Regions from separate parts of the Streptomyces sparsogenes subsp. cuspidosporus genome, predicted to be linked through region 2. Evidence: riboswitches for the same ligand, from Rfam matches in the RefSeq annotation. Region 2 holds a riboswitch; the other holds the start of a gene.
What was found. Region 2 has a riboswitch for glycine ahead of gcvP (aminomethyl-transferring glycine dehydrogenase). Riboswitches for the same ligand answer to the same signal wherever they lie in the genome.
Positions count from the first base shown of each region.

Region 1 (7,774 bases), on a different contig from region 2:
CCCGTACTGGGCGTCGGGCGAGCCCGGGGTGCCGTGCCACAGCAGCATCCAGACCTGGCCGTCGGCGAGCGCCTGCAACAGCGACTCGTAGGCGTCGTACCGGCCGGGAGCGACCTGCCGCAGCATCCGCTCCACGTGGCCGCCTCCCGCGCTCACCTGGGTCCGCCCCTCTCTCGGCCTGTCCACACCGCTGCCCAAGGGCGCGCACACACGCGCGCCACCGGCCATCCAACCAGCTTACGGGCCCTTGCAGTGGTCTCCCGGGCGACTCAGCGGTCACGGTCGTAGAACGGTCGTACCCGCTCCCGCATCCAGTCCGCCACCGGATCCTGCGCGATGTCCAGCAGAACCAGCTGAACGGTCCACGGCACCGGCACGGCGCCGAGCGCCCGCCCGAGCGCGTCCACGGCCGTGGCCTGGCTCTCCGGGCCCGGCAGGTCCAGCTCGACGCCGACGAACAGCGCGGGCTGCTCCCCCTCGACGCTGGCCAGCGCGCGCCGGGCGGTCCGCACCCCGGCCACCTTGCCGAACTCGAGCCCGGCGGCCGCCAGGAAGTCGACCGGCTCGTCCTGCCAGTCCGGCTCGAAGAGACGCACCCGGCCGCCGGTGGCCGGGCCGTCCAGTTCGCTGCGCCCGGTCCGGCACAGCTCGGCCACGGCGGGCGGCGGGAGCGGGACGCCGACCGCGCCGCCGGGGTTCACGGCGATGCCGAGCTGGGGCGGCAGGCCGCGGGCGAACTCGACGGCCGGGGCGACGGTGAACGGCATATGGACGCCGACGACCTGGAGGAACTGCTGTTCGGAGCTGAACACCGGGACGTACGCGGCGCCCTCGATCTCCACGGTGGGCAGGTCGAGTCCATTGCTGTCCGGGCCGCCCCCGTTGGGCAGCGGTACCCAGACCTGACTGCGGGCCAGGGTCTCGACGATGCGGGGGCCGGCGCCGGGGACGTCGACCGAGGCGGCGAGCACCTCTTCGAGTTCATTGCCCGGGAACGCCGAAGGGGCCGCAGGGGCGGGATGGGCGGCCTGGTCGAGATGAGGGGGATAGCCGGAATGGTCGGGGAACGCGGGAAACGCACCGTCAGGAAACCCGCCGTGAGCCGGTGCTGGACCGTGCTGCTCCGGGATGCTCATCTTCGTCCAACCGCCATCTCGTCCGACCTGCACAGGCACCCTAACGGCTGTACGGCCGGGCGGCATCGGGGGCCGTCGATCTCCACAGCAAATTCCCAGGTCGACGGCGCGATCCCGGTTGATCCTTTATCACCTACGACCGCTTCTGAACGTAATCGACAAGTTGCGCTCTGTTTGCGTCTTTCGCAGCGTGGTGTCGCGTACGCCCGTACCTCACCACAGCGAAGGAAGGTCTCATGATCCGCGTGTCCCGCAAGGCCGATGTCCTCGTCTCCTCCGTCCTGGCCGGCTCGCTCCTGTTCGGCGCCGCCGGCCTGGCCGCCGCGGCGGCCGACGGATCCGGGGGCACGGCCGGCGCCCCGGCCCCCACCCCCGCGGCGCTCGCCGACACGAGACTGAACCCGGCCCAGACCCAGGCGCTGCGCGACCTGCGCGTCCTCCTGGAGCGGGTGACGGAGCTGGCGCGGGCGGTGGAGGAGGCGCCCGGCGGGGTGCTCTCCGACGAGGAGCTGATCAAGCACGCGACGGCGATCGACAGCGCGGTGAAGGCCGTCCGCGAGTCGGCCGACAAGGCCGGCGCCCCGCGGGCCGCCGCGCACCGCCGGGGGCAGGCCCAGGACCCGACGCCTTCGCAGGGCTCCGGCGAGGGCCAGGCTCAGGGCGAGGATCAGGGCCAGGCTCAGGATCAGGGCCGGATCACCGTGCCGCCGCAGGCCGCCGGGGAGGGCGGGGCCGTCGGGGAGGGCGGGGCCGTCGGGGAGGGCGGGGCCGTGATGCCTCCCTTCGCCGCCCAGCCGACGCCTTCGGACATCTCGACGGACCCGCTGGACGCGCTGCAGCGGGCGATCGACGACCTGCTGGACGCCGTCGCGGCCGGCGACTCGAACGCGGCCACCGTGGCGATCCCCCGCATCGCCGACGCGATCGTCGGGCTGATCGGCGCCGTCGTCGGCCCGCTCCCCGGGCGGGACTTCCCCGTGATGCCCCCGCTGCTGCCGTTCCCGGACGAGGCGACGAGCCTCGCCGAGGACGCGTCGGCCCTCGCCGCCAAGCCCACCGGGCCGACGGCCGCCACGCAGCCGGGCGCCCCCGGGACCGGTGCCCCGGAGCTCGGCGCCGCCAAGCCCGACACGGCGAAGCCCTCCCCCAAGCCCCACACCGACAAGCCCGGCAAGAAGACGGGCAGGAAGACGTCCGAGAAGCCGGCCAAGAAGCCCGGGAAGAAGACCGCCGAGAAGCCCACCACCACGGCCGCCACCCCGCTGGCCGCCCCCGGGTCCGCGCCCGGGGCGGCCGACGACTCCGTGGCCCCCATGCCGCTGCCCCACCCGGTGGACGCGGACGGTGCCGGGGCCGACGCGCGCCCCTGACGGCGACGCCCCGCCGCGCCGCCACCCGCCCGCCGGCCGGCCAAGCAGCCAGCCAGTTCAGTCGAAGGCCGGCCGGCTCGGCTCAGTCGAAGCCGATCCGGCGCAGCGCGCTCGCGGCCGTCCGATCCAGCAGCGCCACCGAGGCGCAGCCTTCGGGCGGCCGCCCGCCCTCCGCGGTCGCGACCAGCCGCCCCACCGCGCGGCGGTGCCGGCCGAAGGCGTAGCGGGAGACCACCCGGCCGCGGGCGGTCTGCCCCTCCAGCGCCACCGCGGCGTCCACGTCGAGCAGCACCATGTGCAGCCCGCGGCCGGTGCGCCGGGCGTCGCGGGCCAGCCAGCGGCGGACCCAGGGGAGGGTGCCGCAGTCGTGCACCACGAGACTGGCCCCCGAGCGCAGCGCCCGGCGCAGCCCGGTGTAGTGGGCGCAGCGCACCAGCGGCCGGTAGAGGGCGTAGGGCAGCCAGTGGGGCATCCGCCGCTCCCAGCGCTCGCGGGTGTCCTGCGAGTCGACCCGCAGCACCGGCCCGCCGCGCTGGTCCAGGCGGGGCACGGTGCGGTCGATCATGGTGCTCTTGCCGCTGCCGGGCAGTCCCGAGGCGACCACCACATCGCCGGCCCGGTAGCGCAGCTCACGGGCGCCGGGCCGCGCGGCGCCGCCGTCGCCGCGCAGGTCCTGGACGGCCGCCGGGCACCCCGGTCTGAGCGCTCCCCCGGTCGGCGCCGCCCCCTGCGTCACCGGCAGGGGCCCCCATGTCGTCGCGTACGTACCCTGCCCCTGCACCGTGATCGTCCTCCTAGGTCCGGTCACTGCGGCTCGTTCCCGAAGAGTGTCAAGAAAAGGTAATGTCCAGCAAGGTGGTATTGCCGTGGGCTGGGCCTCTGATCCCTGTGCATCGGGGTTTCGCCCCGTTGTGAGCCGGGTCCGGGCCGGGGTTCCGCCCGAGCGGGTCTTCCCTTCTCGGGCGTACGTGCGATGATGTTGCGCGCAACTCCATACCGGCCGCTTGAATCCGCGCGGGAGAGTCCTCGGCCACCGGCAGCAGTGCCGGCCGTCCGGGGCGCCGAAGGAGCAAGTCCTCCCTTGAATCTCTCAGGCCCCGATACCGCGCGGGCGAGGCAGATCTGAAAAGCGAGCCGCTGGCGTGGCTCCACCCACGGTGCAAGCCGGACCGCTCTTTGCGACGACGCCCCCGGCGTCGGGCGGAAGGAGGGTCACGGCGAACCTCTCAGGTTCCGATGACAGATGGGGAGGACAGTCCTCGTCGTCCCCGTCACCGTCCCGCCCTGGAGCCAGCCCCATGACCGACGCCCCCCTGACCGGTGCCCCCGTGACCGACGCCCCGCCCGCCCCCCGCCGTACCGCGCTGGACGCGCTGCACCGGGCGCTCGGCGCCACCATGACCGACTTCGCCGGCTGGGAGATGCCGCTGCGCTACGGGAGCGAGCGCGACGAGCACACCGCGGTGCGCACCCGCGCCGGCCTGTTCGACCTCTCGCACATGGGCGAGATCACGCTCACCGGCCCGGAGGCGGGCGCTGCCCTGGACCGCGCGCTGGTGGGCCATCTGTCGGCGCTCGCCGTCGGCCGCGCCCGCTACACCATGATCTGCGACGCCGAGGGCGGCATCCTGGACGACCTGATCGTCTACCGCCTGGCGGAGCAGGAGTTCCTGGTGGTGGCCAACGCGGGGAACGCCCAGGTAGTGCTGGACGCGCTGACCGAGCGCGCCGCGGGCCTGGAGGCGGCCGTACGGGACGACCGGGACGCCTACGCGCTGATCGCCGTCCAGGGTCCGGCCTCCCCGGCGATCCTGCGCGAGCTGACCGACGCGGACCTGGACGGCCTCAAGTACTACGCGGGCCTGCCGGGCACCGTCGCGGGCGTCCCGGCGCTGATCGCGCGTACCGGCTACACAGGCGAGGACGGCTTCGAGCTGTTCGTCGCCCCGCACGACGCCGAGCGGCTGTGGCGGGCGCTGTCCGAGGCCGGTGCGCCGGCCGGGCTGGTCCCGTGCGGGCTGTCCTGCCGGGACACGCTGCGCCTGGAGGCCGGGATGCCGCTGTACGGGCACGAGCTGACCCGCGCGACGACGCCGTTCGACGCGGGGCTCGGCCGGGTGGTGAAGTTCGACAAGCCCGGTGACTTCGTCGGCCGCGCGGCGCTTGAGGAGGCGGGGCGGCGGGCCGAGACCGACCCGCCGCGGGTGCTGGTCGGCCAGGTCGCGGCGGGCCGCCGGGTCCCGCGCGCGGGGTACGCGGTGGTCGGCGCGGACGGCGCGGTGATCGGCGAGGTCACCTCGGGCGCGCCCTCGCCCACCCTCGGCAAGCCGATCGCGATCGCGTACGTGGACGCCGCGCACGCCGCGCCGGGCACGTCGGGAGTGGCGGTGGACATCCGCGGTACCCATGAGCCGTACGAGGTCGTGGCCCTCCCCTTCTACAAGCGGCGCTGAGCGCTCTGCGGGCGGCGCTGGGCGCTGGACGACCGGCGCTGAGCGCTGGACGACCGGCGCTGAGCGCTGGACGACCGGCGCTGAGCGCTCCTGCGGGTGGCGCTGAGCGCTTCCCACGAGCGGCGCTGAGCCGCACCGAGCACGCGCCGGGCCGCCCGGCGCGCGGGCGGCGCCGGGGCACTCCCGTGCGTACCCGCCCATACCGCCTGTCCCACCAGGCAAGACCCGTTTCCCAAGCACTCCCCCGTATCCAGGAGAATCGCATTATGAGCAACCCCCAGCAGCTGCGTTACAGCAAGGAGCACGAGTGGCTGTCGGCCGCCGGCGAGGACGGCGTGTCGACGGTCGGCATCACCGAGTTCGCGGCCAACGCGCTCGGCGACGTCGTCTACGTCCAGCTCCCGGAGGTCGGCACGACGGTCACCGCGGGCGAGACCTGTGGTGAGCTGGAGTCCACGAAGTCCGTCAGCGATCTGTACGCGCCGGTCACCGGCGAGGTCACCGAGATCAACGAGGATGTGGTCAACGACCCGGCGCTGGTGAATTCCGCCCCCTTCGAGGGCGGCTGGCTGTTCAAGGTGCGGGTGACGGACGAGCCGGACGAGCTGCTCTCCGCCGACGAGTACGCCGCCTTCGCCGAAAACTGACCCCCTCCTTCGATCGGGACCCTGATGTCGCTTCTCAACAGCCCCCTGCACGAGCTCGACCCGGACGTAGCCGCCGCGGTCGACGCCGAACTCCACCGCCAGCAGTCCACCCTGGAGATGATCGCTTCGGAGAACTTCGCTCCGGTCGCGGTCATGGAGGCCCAGGGCTCGGTCCTGACCAACAAGTACGCCGAGGGCTACCCGGGCCGCCGCTACTACGGCGGCTGTGAGCACGTCGACGTGGTCGAGCAGATCGCGATCGACCGGGTCAAGGCGCTCTTCGGGGCCGAGGCGGCCAATGTCCAGCCGCACTCCGGCGCCCAGGCCAACGCGGCCGCGATGTTCGCCCTGCTCTCCCCCGGCGACACCATCCTGGGGCTGAACCTGGCGCACGGCGGGCACCTCACCCACGGCATGAAGATCAACTTCTCCGGCAAGCTCTACAACGTGGTGCCCTACCACGTGGACGCCGAGACCGGCCTGGTCGACATGGACGAGGTCGAGCGGCTGGCCAAGGAGCACCGCCCCAAGCTGGTGATCGCCGGCTGGTCGGCGTACCCGCGCCAGCTCGACTTCGCGGCCTTCCGCCGGATCGCGGACGAGGTCGGCGCCTACCTGATGGTGGACATGGCCCACTTCGCGGGCCTGGTGGCGGCCGGGCTGCACCCCTCCCCGGTGCCGCACGCCCATGTGGTCACCACCACGACGCACAAGACCCTCGGCGGCCCGCGCGGCGGCGTGATCCTCTCCACGGCCGAGCTGGCCAAGAAGATCAACTCCGCGGTCTTCCCCGGTCAGCAGGGCGGCCCGCTGGAGCACGTGGTCGCCGCCAAGGCCGTGGCCTTCAAGATCGCGGCTGGCTCGGCCTTCAAGGAGCGCCAGCAGCGTACCCTCGAGGGCGCCAAGCTGCTGGCCGAGCGGCTCACCCAGCCGGACGTGGCCGAGGCCGGCGTCGCCGTGCTGTCCGGCGGCACCGACGTCCACCTCGTCCTGGTCGACCTGCGCGACTCCGAGCTGGACGGCCGGCAGGCCGAGGACCGCCTCCACGAGATCGGCATCACGGTCAACCGCAACGCCATCCCGAACGACCCGCGCCCCCCGATGGTGACCTCCGGCCTGCGCATCGGCACCCCCGCGCTGGCCACCCGCGGCTTCACCGCCGACGACTTCCGCGAGGTCGCCGACGTCATCGCCGAGGCGCTCAAGCCGTCCTACGACGCGGAGGCGCTCAAGGCGCGCGTCACCGCGCTCGCCGACAAGCACCCGCTGTACCCGGACCTCACCAAGTAATCCGGGCCGGAAGGTGGAGGGGGGCGCACCACCCCGGCGCCCCCACCCACCCCGCACCACACGCACGCACTCCGTGCAGATCCAAGGAGCTCCCCCGTGGCCATCTCCGTCTTCGACCTCTTCTCGATCGGCATCGGACCGTCCAGTTCCCACACGGTCGGCCCCATGCGGGCCGCGCGGATGTTCGTCCGCCGGCTGAAGAACGACGGCCTGCTGGCCCACACCTCCGCCGTGCGCGCCGAGCTCTTCGGCTCCCTCGGCGCCACCGGCCACGGCCACGGCACCCCCAAGGCCGTCCTCCTCGGCCTGGAGGGCCACTCCCCGCGCACGGTGGACGTCGAGACCGCCGACGACGAGGTGGAGCGCATCCGCACCACCAAGCGGCTGCGGCTGCTCGGCGCGGAGATCGGCGCCGAGCACGAGATCGGGTTCGACGAGTCCGCCGAGCTGGTCCTGCACCGCCGCCGCTCGCTGCCGTACCACGCCAACGGCATGACCCTCTTCGCGTACGACGCCGATGGCCTCCCCCTCCTGGAGAAGACCTACTACTCGGTCGGCGGCGGCTTCGTCGTGGACGAGGACGCGGTCGGCGCGGACCGCATCAAGCTCGACGACACCGTGCTGAAGTACCCCTTCCGCACCGGCGACGAGCTGCTGCGCCTGTCCCATGAGACCGGCCTGTCCATCTCGGCGCTGATGCTGGAGAACGAGAAGGCCTGGCGCACCGAGACGGAGATCCGCGAGGGCCTGCTGGAGATCTGGCAGGTGATGCGCGGCTGCGTCGAGCGCGGCCTGTCCCGCGAGGGCATCCTCCCCGGCGGCCTCAAGGTCCGTCGCCGCGCCGCCACCGCGGCCCGCGCCCTGCGCTCCGAGGGCGA
Region 1 covers NZ_BAAASD010000034.1:19,124-26,897, reverse strand. The annotation lists gene ABFY07_RS30630 (enhanced serine sensitivity protein SseB C-terminal domain-containing protein) at 1-126, opposite strand, end outside; gene ABFY07_RS30625 (enhanced serine sensitivity protein SseB) at 270-1,136, opposite strand; gene ABFY07_RS30620 (hypothetical protein) at 1,373-2,506, shown strand; gene ABFY07_RS30615 (AAA family ATPase) at 2,589-3,287, opposite strand; glycine riboswitch at 3,512-3,622, shown strand; gene gcvT (glycine cleavage system aminomethyltransferase GcvT) at 3,805-4,959, shown strand; gene gcvH (glycine cleavage system protein GcvH) at 5,226-5,606, shown strand; gene glyA (serine hydroxymethyltransferase) at 5,631-6,896, shown strand; gene ABFY07_RS30595 (L-serine ammonia-lyase) at 6,993-7,774, shown strand, end outside.
Region 1: linked by a shared signal. The riboswitch ahead of gcvT (glycine cleavage system aminomethyltransferase GcvT) and the one ahead of gcvP (aminomethyl-transferring glycine dehydrogenase) in region 2 are both predicted to bind glycine.

Region 2 (7,774 bases):
ATGAAAGCCGCCGCGGAGCGTGAGGCGGGACTGCTCGAGCAGGTGGTCGCACCCCTGCGGGGACACCGAAATCCGCAGACCAGAGCCCATGCGGAGGCCAGCGCCCAGGAGCTCGCCGAGCTGTCCGTACGGCTTCACGCGGCCTTCGTGCAGTCCGCATTGCGGGTCGGTTCCCGGTGACCGGCCAGGCCCCGACTATCCAAACCGGCCGGGCACGTCCTAGGGTTGCTGTGTGAACGAGCTCGACGTCGTGGGTGTCCGGGTGGAGATGCCCTCCAACCAACCGATCGTGCTCCTGCGCGAGGTAGGAGGCGACCGCTACCTCCCCATTTGGATCGGCCCCGGGGAGGCGACCGCGATCGCCTTCGCCCAGCAGGGCATGGCTCCGGCGCGCCCGCTGACCCACGACCTCTTCAAGGACGTGCTCGACGCGGTCGGCCAGCAGCTCACCGAGGTCCGGATCACGGACCTGCGCGAAGGCGTCTTCTACGCGGAACTGGTGTTCGCCAGCGGGGTGGAGGTCAGTGCGCGGCCGTCCGACGCCATAGCTCTGGCGCTGCGCACCGGCACGCCGATCTACGGCAGTGACGGCGTGCTGGACGACGCGGGGATCGCCATCCCGGACGAGCAGGAGGACGAGGTGGAGAAGTTCCGCGAGTTCCTCGACCAGATCTCGCCCGAGGACTTCGGCACCAGCAGCCAGTGAGCACCAGCAGCCGGTGAGCGGGCGCCGCGGTGAGCCGATGGGCCGAGCCGCCGATGAGCTGCGCCATACGCCGGTTCTCGCCAGCGCATTCGAGTAGCCTTTCCCCGCAGAGGGACACGGGAAACCACCCTTAGGGTGATTATCACTCGGCGTGCCGAGTGTGGCGATCGTTGACGCACCCCGGGTGACTGCCTACCGTCGAGAAGGCAGGTCGAGGACGGAGGTCGGCGTGAGAAGCAGCGGCGACGGCACGGCGGCAGGCGGTCCGTACGCGCTCCAGGGGAGCGCACCGGCCGAACCGGCACTGAAGGCTCGGGTCGCGGCACAGGCCGCGCCGAGGGAAGGCGCTTCGGCGAAGCCCGAGAAGGTGGGATACCGCGGGCCGACCGCGTGCGCCGCCGCCGGCATCACCTACCGCCAGCTGGACTACTGGGCGCGCACCGGGCTGGTGGAGCCGAGCGTCCGGCCCGCGTACGGCTCGGGCAGCCAGCGGCTGTACAGCTTCCGGGACGTCGTCGTCCTCAAGATCGTCAAGCGGCTCCTGGACACCGGCGTGTCCCTGCAGAACATCCGGGCCGCCGTCCAGCACCTGCGCTCCCGCGGCCTCGACGACCTCGCCCAGATGACGCTGATGAGCGACGGTGCGACGGTCTACGAGTGCACCTCGCCCGACGAGGTGGTGGACCTCCTCCAAGGCGGCCAGGGCGTCTTCGGGATCGCGGTGGGCGTGGTGTGGCGGGACGTGGAGAGCGCTCTGGCCCAGCTGCACGGCGAGCGGGTGGACACCGGCGAGACGCTGGTGGGGCACAACCCCGAGGACGAGCTCGCGCGGCGCCGCAACCGGGCGGGCTGAACCGCCCTGGGGTCTGTCGTCAAAGGGGGAGCCCTGCGCGCGCGAGCCGGAGCGCGCCGCGGCCGGGCCCTCGGCTGAACGGCCCACCGGCCGGGCCGCCCGATTGTCAGTGGCATGCGGCAGCATCTGTAGGTGTGAGGGGTGTGCCGACGATCCTGCATCTGGACATGGACGCCTTCTTCGCCGCGGCGGAGCAGGCGGCCAAGCCCAGCCTGCGCGGCAAGCCCGTGATCGTCGGCGGTCTGGGGCCGCGCGGCGTGGTCTCCACGGCCTCCTACGAGGCGCGGGTGTTCGGGGTCCGTTCGGCCATGGCGATGGCCCAGGCCCGCCGCCTGTGTCCGAACGCGGCGTACCTCGCCCCCCGCTTCGCCGTGTACCGCCAGGTGAGCGACATCGTCATGGGGCTGCTGGGCGCGCTGTCCCCGCTGGTGGAGCCCCTGAGCCTGGACGAGGCGTTCGTGGATCTGGAGGCCGGCGGTGTCCCGGCCTCCCCCGAGGCGGCGCGGGCCGTGGGGGAGCGGCTGCGGGCGGACATCGCGGCCGCCACCGGGCTGACCGGCTCGGTGGGCCTGGCCGGTTCCAAGATGCTCGCCAAGATCGCCTCCGAGCAGGCCAAGCCCGATGGGCTGGTGCTCATCGAGCCGGGCACCGAATGGGAGCTGCTGGGGCCGATGTCGGTGCGCACCCTCCCGGGGGTGGGCCCGGCCACCGCGGAGGCGCTGCGCCGGGCGGGGATCCACACCGTCGCCGAGACCCGGGAGGCGGGGGAGGAGGAGCTGGTGCGGCTGCTGGGCAAGGCCCATGGCGCCTCGCTGTACGCGATGGCCTGCGGGCGGGACGACCGGCCGGTCGTCGCCGAGCGGGACGCCAAGTCCGTGTCGGTGGAGGACACCTTCGACGTCGACCTCACCGACCGCACCCGGGTGCAGGTGGAGGTGGCGCGGCTGGCCGACCGGTGTGTGCGGCGGCTGCGCGAGGCCGGCCGCTCGGGGCGCACGGTCGTGCTCAAGGTGCGGCGTTACGACTTCTCCACGCTGACCAGGTCCGAGACGCTGCGCGGACCGACGGACGACCCGGCGGTGGTGCGGGAGGCCGCGGCGCGGCTGCTCGAGGGGGTGGACACCACGGCGGGCGTGCGGCTGCTGGGGGTGGGCGTGAGCGGCCTGGCGGACTACACCCAGGAGGACCTCTTCGCCCAGGCCGCGCAGGCCGCCCACGAGGCCGAGGAGGCCCAGGAGGTGACGGAGGGGGCGGGGGAGGCCGGAGGGGCGCCGGAGGCCCTCCCGGCGGCCCTGGAGGAGGGCGGTGAGGACGTCGCCCGGCCCCGCCGCTGGCTGCCCGGCGCCGATGTGCGACACGCCGAGTACGGGGCGGGGTGGGTGCAGGGCAGCGGGGTCGGCCGGGTGACCGTGCGGTTCGAGGACCCCTGGTCGGCGCCGGGCCGGGTGAGGACCTTCGCGGTCGACGACCCGGCGCTGGAGCCGTCGGAGCCGCTGCCGCTGGTGCGCCCCGAGCCCGCCGCCGGCCCGGACGAAAGCCCCGCCATCCCGGACGAAAGCCCCGGCCACGACCGGGACCAGGCTCATGACCAGCACCAGGCTCACGCCCCGGACCCCGGCCATGACCACGGCCCCGGCCACGACCCGGGCCGGGCTCACGACCCGGCCCAGGCCCACGACCGGGACCGCGGGCGGGCTCAGCCGCTCACATCGAGCCCGTAGTGGTGGTAGAGCTGCAGCTCCTGCTCGGGCGACAGATGGCGGCCGACGCCGAAGTCCGGCGCGTCCTTGATCAGCGCCCGCTCGTACGGCACCCGCAGCGTGTCGCCGACGATCTCGCTCGGTTCCAGCGGCACGAACACATCCCGGCTGAACAGCCCGGTGCGTACGGCCGCCCACTCCGGCTCGCCGGTCGCGTCGTCGAGGTAGACCTCGTCCACCGTGCCGATCTTCGTGCCATCGCGGTCGAAGGCCTTGCGGCCGATGAGGGTCCGCGGATCGATGTCGGTCTGCACACTCTCTCCCACAGGTGGCCATTCTTCCGTGACTTCCCGTGATTCCTACGAAAAGCCACAACGCCGCGCGCGTCCACTCGAGCGCTCTCCGAAAGATCCCGCCGACAGGCTCGCTGGTAGGCTGACTGTGGCTGCAGACCCCGTGCGGGAGAGTCCTCCGCCGACGTCGTCGGAGGCGCCGAAGGAGCAAATCCTCCCCGGAATCTCTCAGGCACACGTACCGCGCGGGTGAGGTCACTCTGGAAAGCAGGGTGGGCCACGGGCGAGCACGGCTCCGGGACCCCTCCTCACCGACGGTGAAAGCCGGACCGCCGCCCGCGGACCGGTGAAGCTCTCAGGTCGAGATGACAGAGGGGGAGGCCGTTCGGGCACCCGCGCCGTGGTGTCCCTCATCGGTCGTACAGACCAGGAGGCCTCGCAGATGACCGCCAACCGCACCTCACTGACCGAGCTCGAGCGCGGTACGCCATTCGAGCAGCGCCATGTGGGACCCGACGCCGAGGCGCAGGCCAAGATGCTCGCGCAGGTCGGGTTCGGCTCGCTCGACGAACTCACCCAGGCCGCCGTTCCGGACGTCATCAAGAGCACCGAGCAGCTGGGGCTGCCCCCGGCCCGCAGCGAGGCCGAGGTGCTGGCCGAGCTGCGCGGCCTCGCCGAGCGCAACCAGCTGCTCGCCCCCATGATCGGCCTGGGCTACCACGGGACCTTCACCCCTCCGGTGATCCTGCGCAATGTGCTGGAGAACCCGGCCTGGTACACGGCGTACACGCCCTACCAGCCCGAGATCTCCCAGGGCAGGCTGGAGGCGCTGCTCAACTTCCAGACGGTCGTCGCCGATCTCACCGGGCTGCCCACCGCCGGCGCCTCGCTGCTCGACGAGGCCACCGCCGCCGCCGAGGCCATGGCGCTGTCCCGGCGGGTGGGCAAGGTCAAGCAGGGCGTGTTCCTGGTCGACGCCGACGCTCTGCCGCAGACCGTCGCGGTCATCCGGACCCGGGCCGAGCCCACCGGCGTCGAGGTGGTCGTCACCGACCTCTCGCAGGGCATACCGGCCGAGGTGGCCGAGCGCGGCGTGTTCGGCGTGCTGCTCCAGTACCCCGGGGCCTCCGGCGCCGTCCGGGACCTCCGCCCGGTCATCGAGCGGGCCCATGAGCTGGGCGCCGTGGTCACCGTCGCCGCGGACCTGCTCGCCCTCACCCTGCTCACCCCGCCCGGGGAGCTGGGCGCCGACATCGCGGTCGGCAGCAGCCAGCGGTTCGGGGTGCCGATGGGCTTCGGCGGGCCGCACGCCGGCTTCATGGCCGTTCGCGAGGCCTACGCCCGCAGCCTGCCCGGCCGGCTGGTGGGCGTCTCGGTCGACGCCGACGGCGACAAGGCGTACCGCCTTGCCCTGCAGACCCGCGAGCAGCACATCCGCCGCGAGAAGGCCACCAGCAACATCTGCACCGCCCAGGTGCTGCTCGCCGTGATGGCCGGCATGTACGCCGTCTACCACGGCCCGGAGGGCCTGCGGACCATCGCCCGGCGCACCCACCGCTACGCGGCCGTGCTCGCCGAGGGGCTGCGCGCCGGGGGCGTGGAGATCGTGCACGGGGCGTTCTTCGACACCCTCACCGCCCATGTCCCGGGCCGGGCCGCCGAGGTCGTGACCGCGGCCCGCGAGGCCGGGGTCAATCTGCGCCTGACCGACGCCGACCACGTGGGCATCGCCTGCGACGAGACCACCGGACGGGCCCAGCTGGCCGCCGTGTGGTCGGCCTTCGGCGTGGACGGCGGCCTGCCGGCCATCGACGAGCTGGACGCCGCGGCGGCCGACGCGCTCCCCGCCGAGCTGCTGCGCACCGACACGTATCTGACCCACCCGGTCTTCCACCGGCACCGCTCCGAGACCGCGATGCTGCGCTACCTGCGGCGCCTGGCCGACCGCGACTACGCCCTGGACCGGGGCATGATCCCGCTCGGCTCCTGCACCATGAAGCTGAACGCCACCACCGAGATGGAGCCGGTCACCTGGCCGGAGTTCGGGGCGCTGCACCCCTTCGCGCCCGTCGAGCAGGCCCAGGGCTATCTGACGCTGATCCGCGAGCTGGAGGAGCGGCTGGCCGAGGTCACCGGCTACGACAAGGTGTCCCTGCAGCCGAACGCCGGATCGCAGGGCGAGCTGGCCGGGCTGCTGGCCGTCCGGGCCTACCACCGGGCCAACGGCGACGAGCGCCGCACCGTCTGCCTCATCCCGTCCTCCGCGCACGGCACCAACGCCGCCAGCGCCGTGATGGCGGGCATGAAGGTCGTCGTGGTCAAGACCGGCGAGGACGGCGAGGTGGACGCCGACGACCTGCGCGCCAAGATCGAGCGGTACGGCGACGAGCTGGCCGTCCTGATGGTCACCTACCCCTCCACGCACGGCGTGTTCGAGGAGCACATCGGCGAGATCTGCGCGGCCGTGCACGACGCGGGCGGCCAGGTCTACGTGGACGGCGCGAACCTCAACGCGCTGGTGGGGCTGGCCCGGCCGGGCCGGTTCGGCGGCGATGTCTCCCACCTGAACCTGCACAAGACCTTCTGCATCCCGCACGGCGGCGGCGGCCCCGGCGTGGGCCCGGTCGCGGTGCGCGAGCACCTGGCGCCGTACCTGCCCAACCACCCGCTGCAGCCCGCGGCGGGCCCGGCGACCGGGGTGGGCCCGGTCGCGGCCGCGCCCTGGGGTTCGGCGGGCATCCTGCCGATCTCGTGGGCGTACGTGCGGCTGATGGGCGCCGAGGGGCTGCGCCGGGCGACCCAGGTGGCGGTGCTCAGCGCCAACTACATCGCCAAGCGGCTGGAGCCGCACTACCCGGTGCTCTACACCGGCCCCGGCGGCCTGGTCGCCCACGAGTGCATCATCGACCTGCGGCCGCTGACCAAGGCGACCGGGGTGAGCGTCGACGATGTCGCGAAGCGGCTGGTGGACTACGGGTTCCACGCGCCCACGATGTCCTTCCCGGTCGCCGGCACGCTGATGATCGAGCCGACGGAGAGCGAGGACCTGGCGGAGCTGGACCGGTTCTGCGAGGCGATGATCGCCATCCGGGCGGAGATCGAGAAGGTCGGCTCGGGGGAGTGGCCCGAGGACGACAATCCGCTGCGGAACGCCCCGCACACGGCGGCCGCGCTGAGCGGGGAGTGGGCGCACCCCTACACCCGGTCGGAGGCGGCCTTCCCGGCCGGGGTGTCGGCGTCCGACAAGTACTGGCCCCCGGTGCGGCGGATCGACGGCGCCTTCGGCGACCGCAACCTGGTCTGCTCCTGCCCGCCGCTGGAGTCGTACGACAGCTGACCGGCACGCCCGGTCGGATACGGGGCCGGTGCGGCGCGGGCGCCGGGCCGGCCCCTTGAATCAATCTGCGGGCGGGAGGTGTCGGGCCGCTAGGCCGCGGTGACGACGCGCTCGGCGTCCAGCGGTCGGCGCGGCGCGATGACCTGCCCGTCCGGCAGCAGCTCACCGGTGTCCTCGAAGAGGAGGACGCCATTGCACAACAGGCTCCAGCCCTGCTCGGGGTGGTGCGCCACGAGATGGGCGGCCTCCCGGTCGGCGGAGTCGGCTGACGGGCACGGTGGCTGATGCTGGCACATGGAAGGGATCTCTCGCTGTGGTGTGGTGGGTTTCCTGTGGCTTGCCGCGGCAGTCATGGCCGCCCCCCGTTGGTCAGTCGGTTCGTTGCTCCCAGTGTTGCCCTACGGGCCGGTTCCCGCAGGGATTTCGCGGCACCGGTACTGCTAGATGATGACGCATTCGGGCGTGCGTCGGTTCATCATGGCGGGACTGTTACGAGCCTGCGGCGAAGCGCCCCGTGATCCCTCCTCGGATCACGGGGCGCTTCGGGCGCGGGCGGCGGCCGGCCGCGGGCGGGTCAGGCGGAGGAGCCGAGCAGGGGGGTCGGCGTCGGCGTCAGCCGCAGGGTCAGCACCGGCAGCAGGTCAGCCGCGCGGTGCGGGCGGTGGGCGGCGATCCCGGGCGGGGCGGGGGTCAGCGGCACCAGCAGGTCGGCGGCGGCGAGGTGGCCCTCGGCGGGGTCGGCGGCCGGGTCGCCGCGCAGCCACAGCGTCAGCATGTACAACTCGGGGATGGACAGCAGACGGGGCTGGTACACCGAGGGCAGCGACTCGGCCTGGCGCAGCGCCTGTTCGGCCGAGGCCACGTACGGACCTTCGGAGAAGTGGG
Region 2 covers NZ_BAAASD010000008.1:250,819-258,592, reverse strand. The annotation lists gene ftsR (transcriptional regulator FtsR) at 1-180, shown strand, start outside; gene ABFY07_RS13620 (bifunctional nuclease family protein) at 233-706, shown strand; gene ABFY07_RS13615 (MerR family transcriptional regulator) at 936-1,559, shown strand; gene ABFY07_RS13610 (DNA polymerase IV) at 1,694-3,280, shown strand; gene ABFY07_RS13605 (PRC-barrel domain-containing protein) at 3,256-3,585, opposite strand; glycine riboswitch at 3,709-3,806, shown strand; glycine riboswitch at 3,808-3,931, shown strand; gene gcvP (aminomethyl-transferring glycine dehydrogenase) at 3,995-6,889, shown strand; gene ABFY07_RS13595 (DUF5999 family protein) at 6,979-7,185, opposite strand; gene ABFY07_RS13590 (hypothetical protein) at 7,464-7,774, opposite strand, start outside.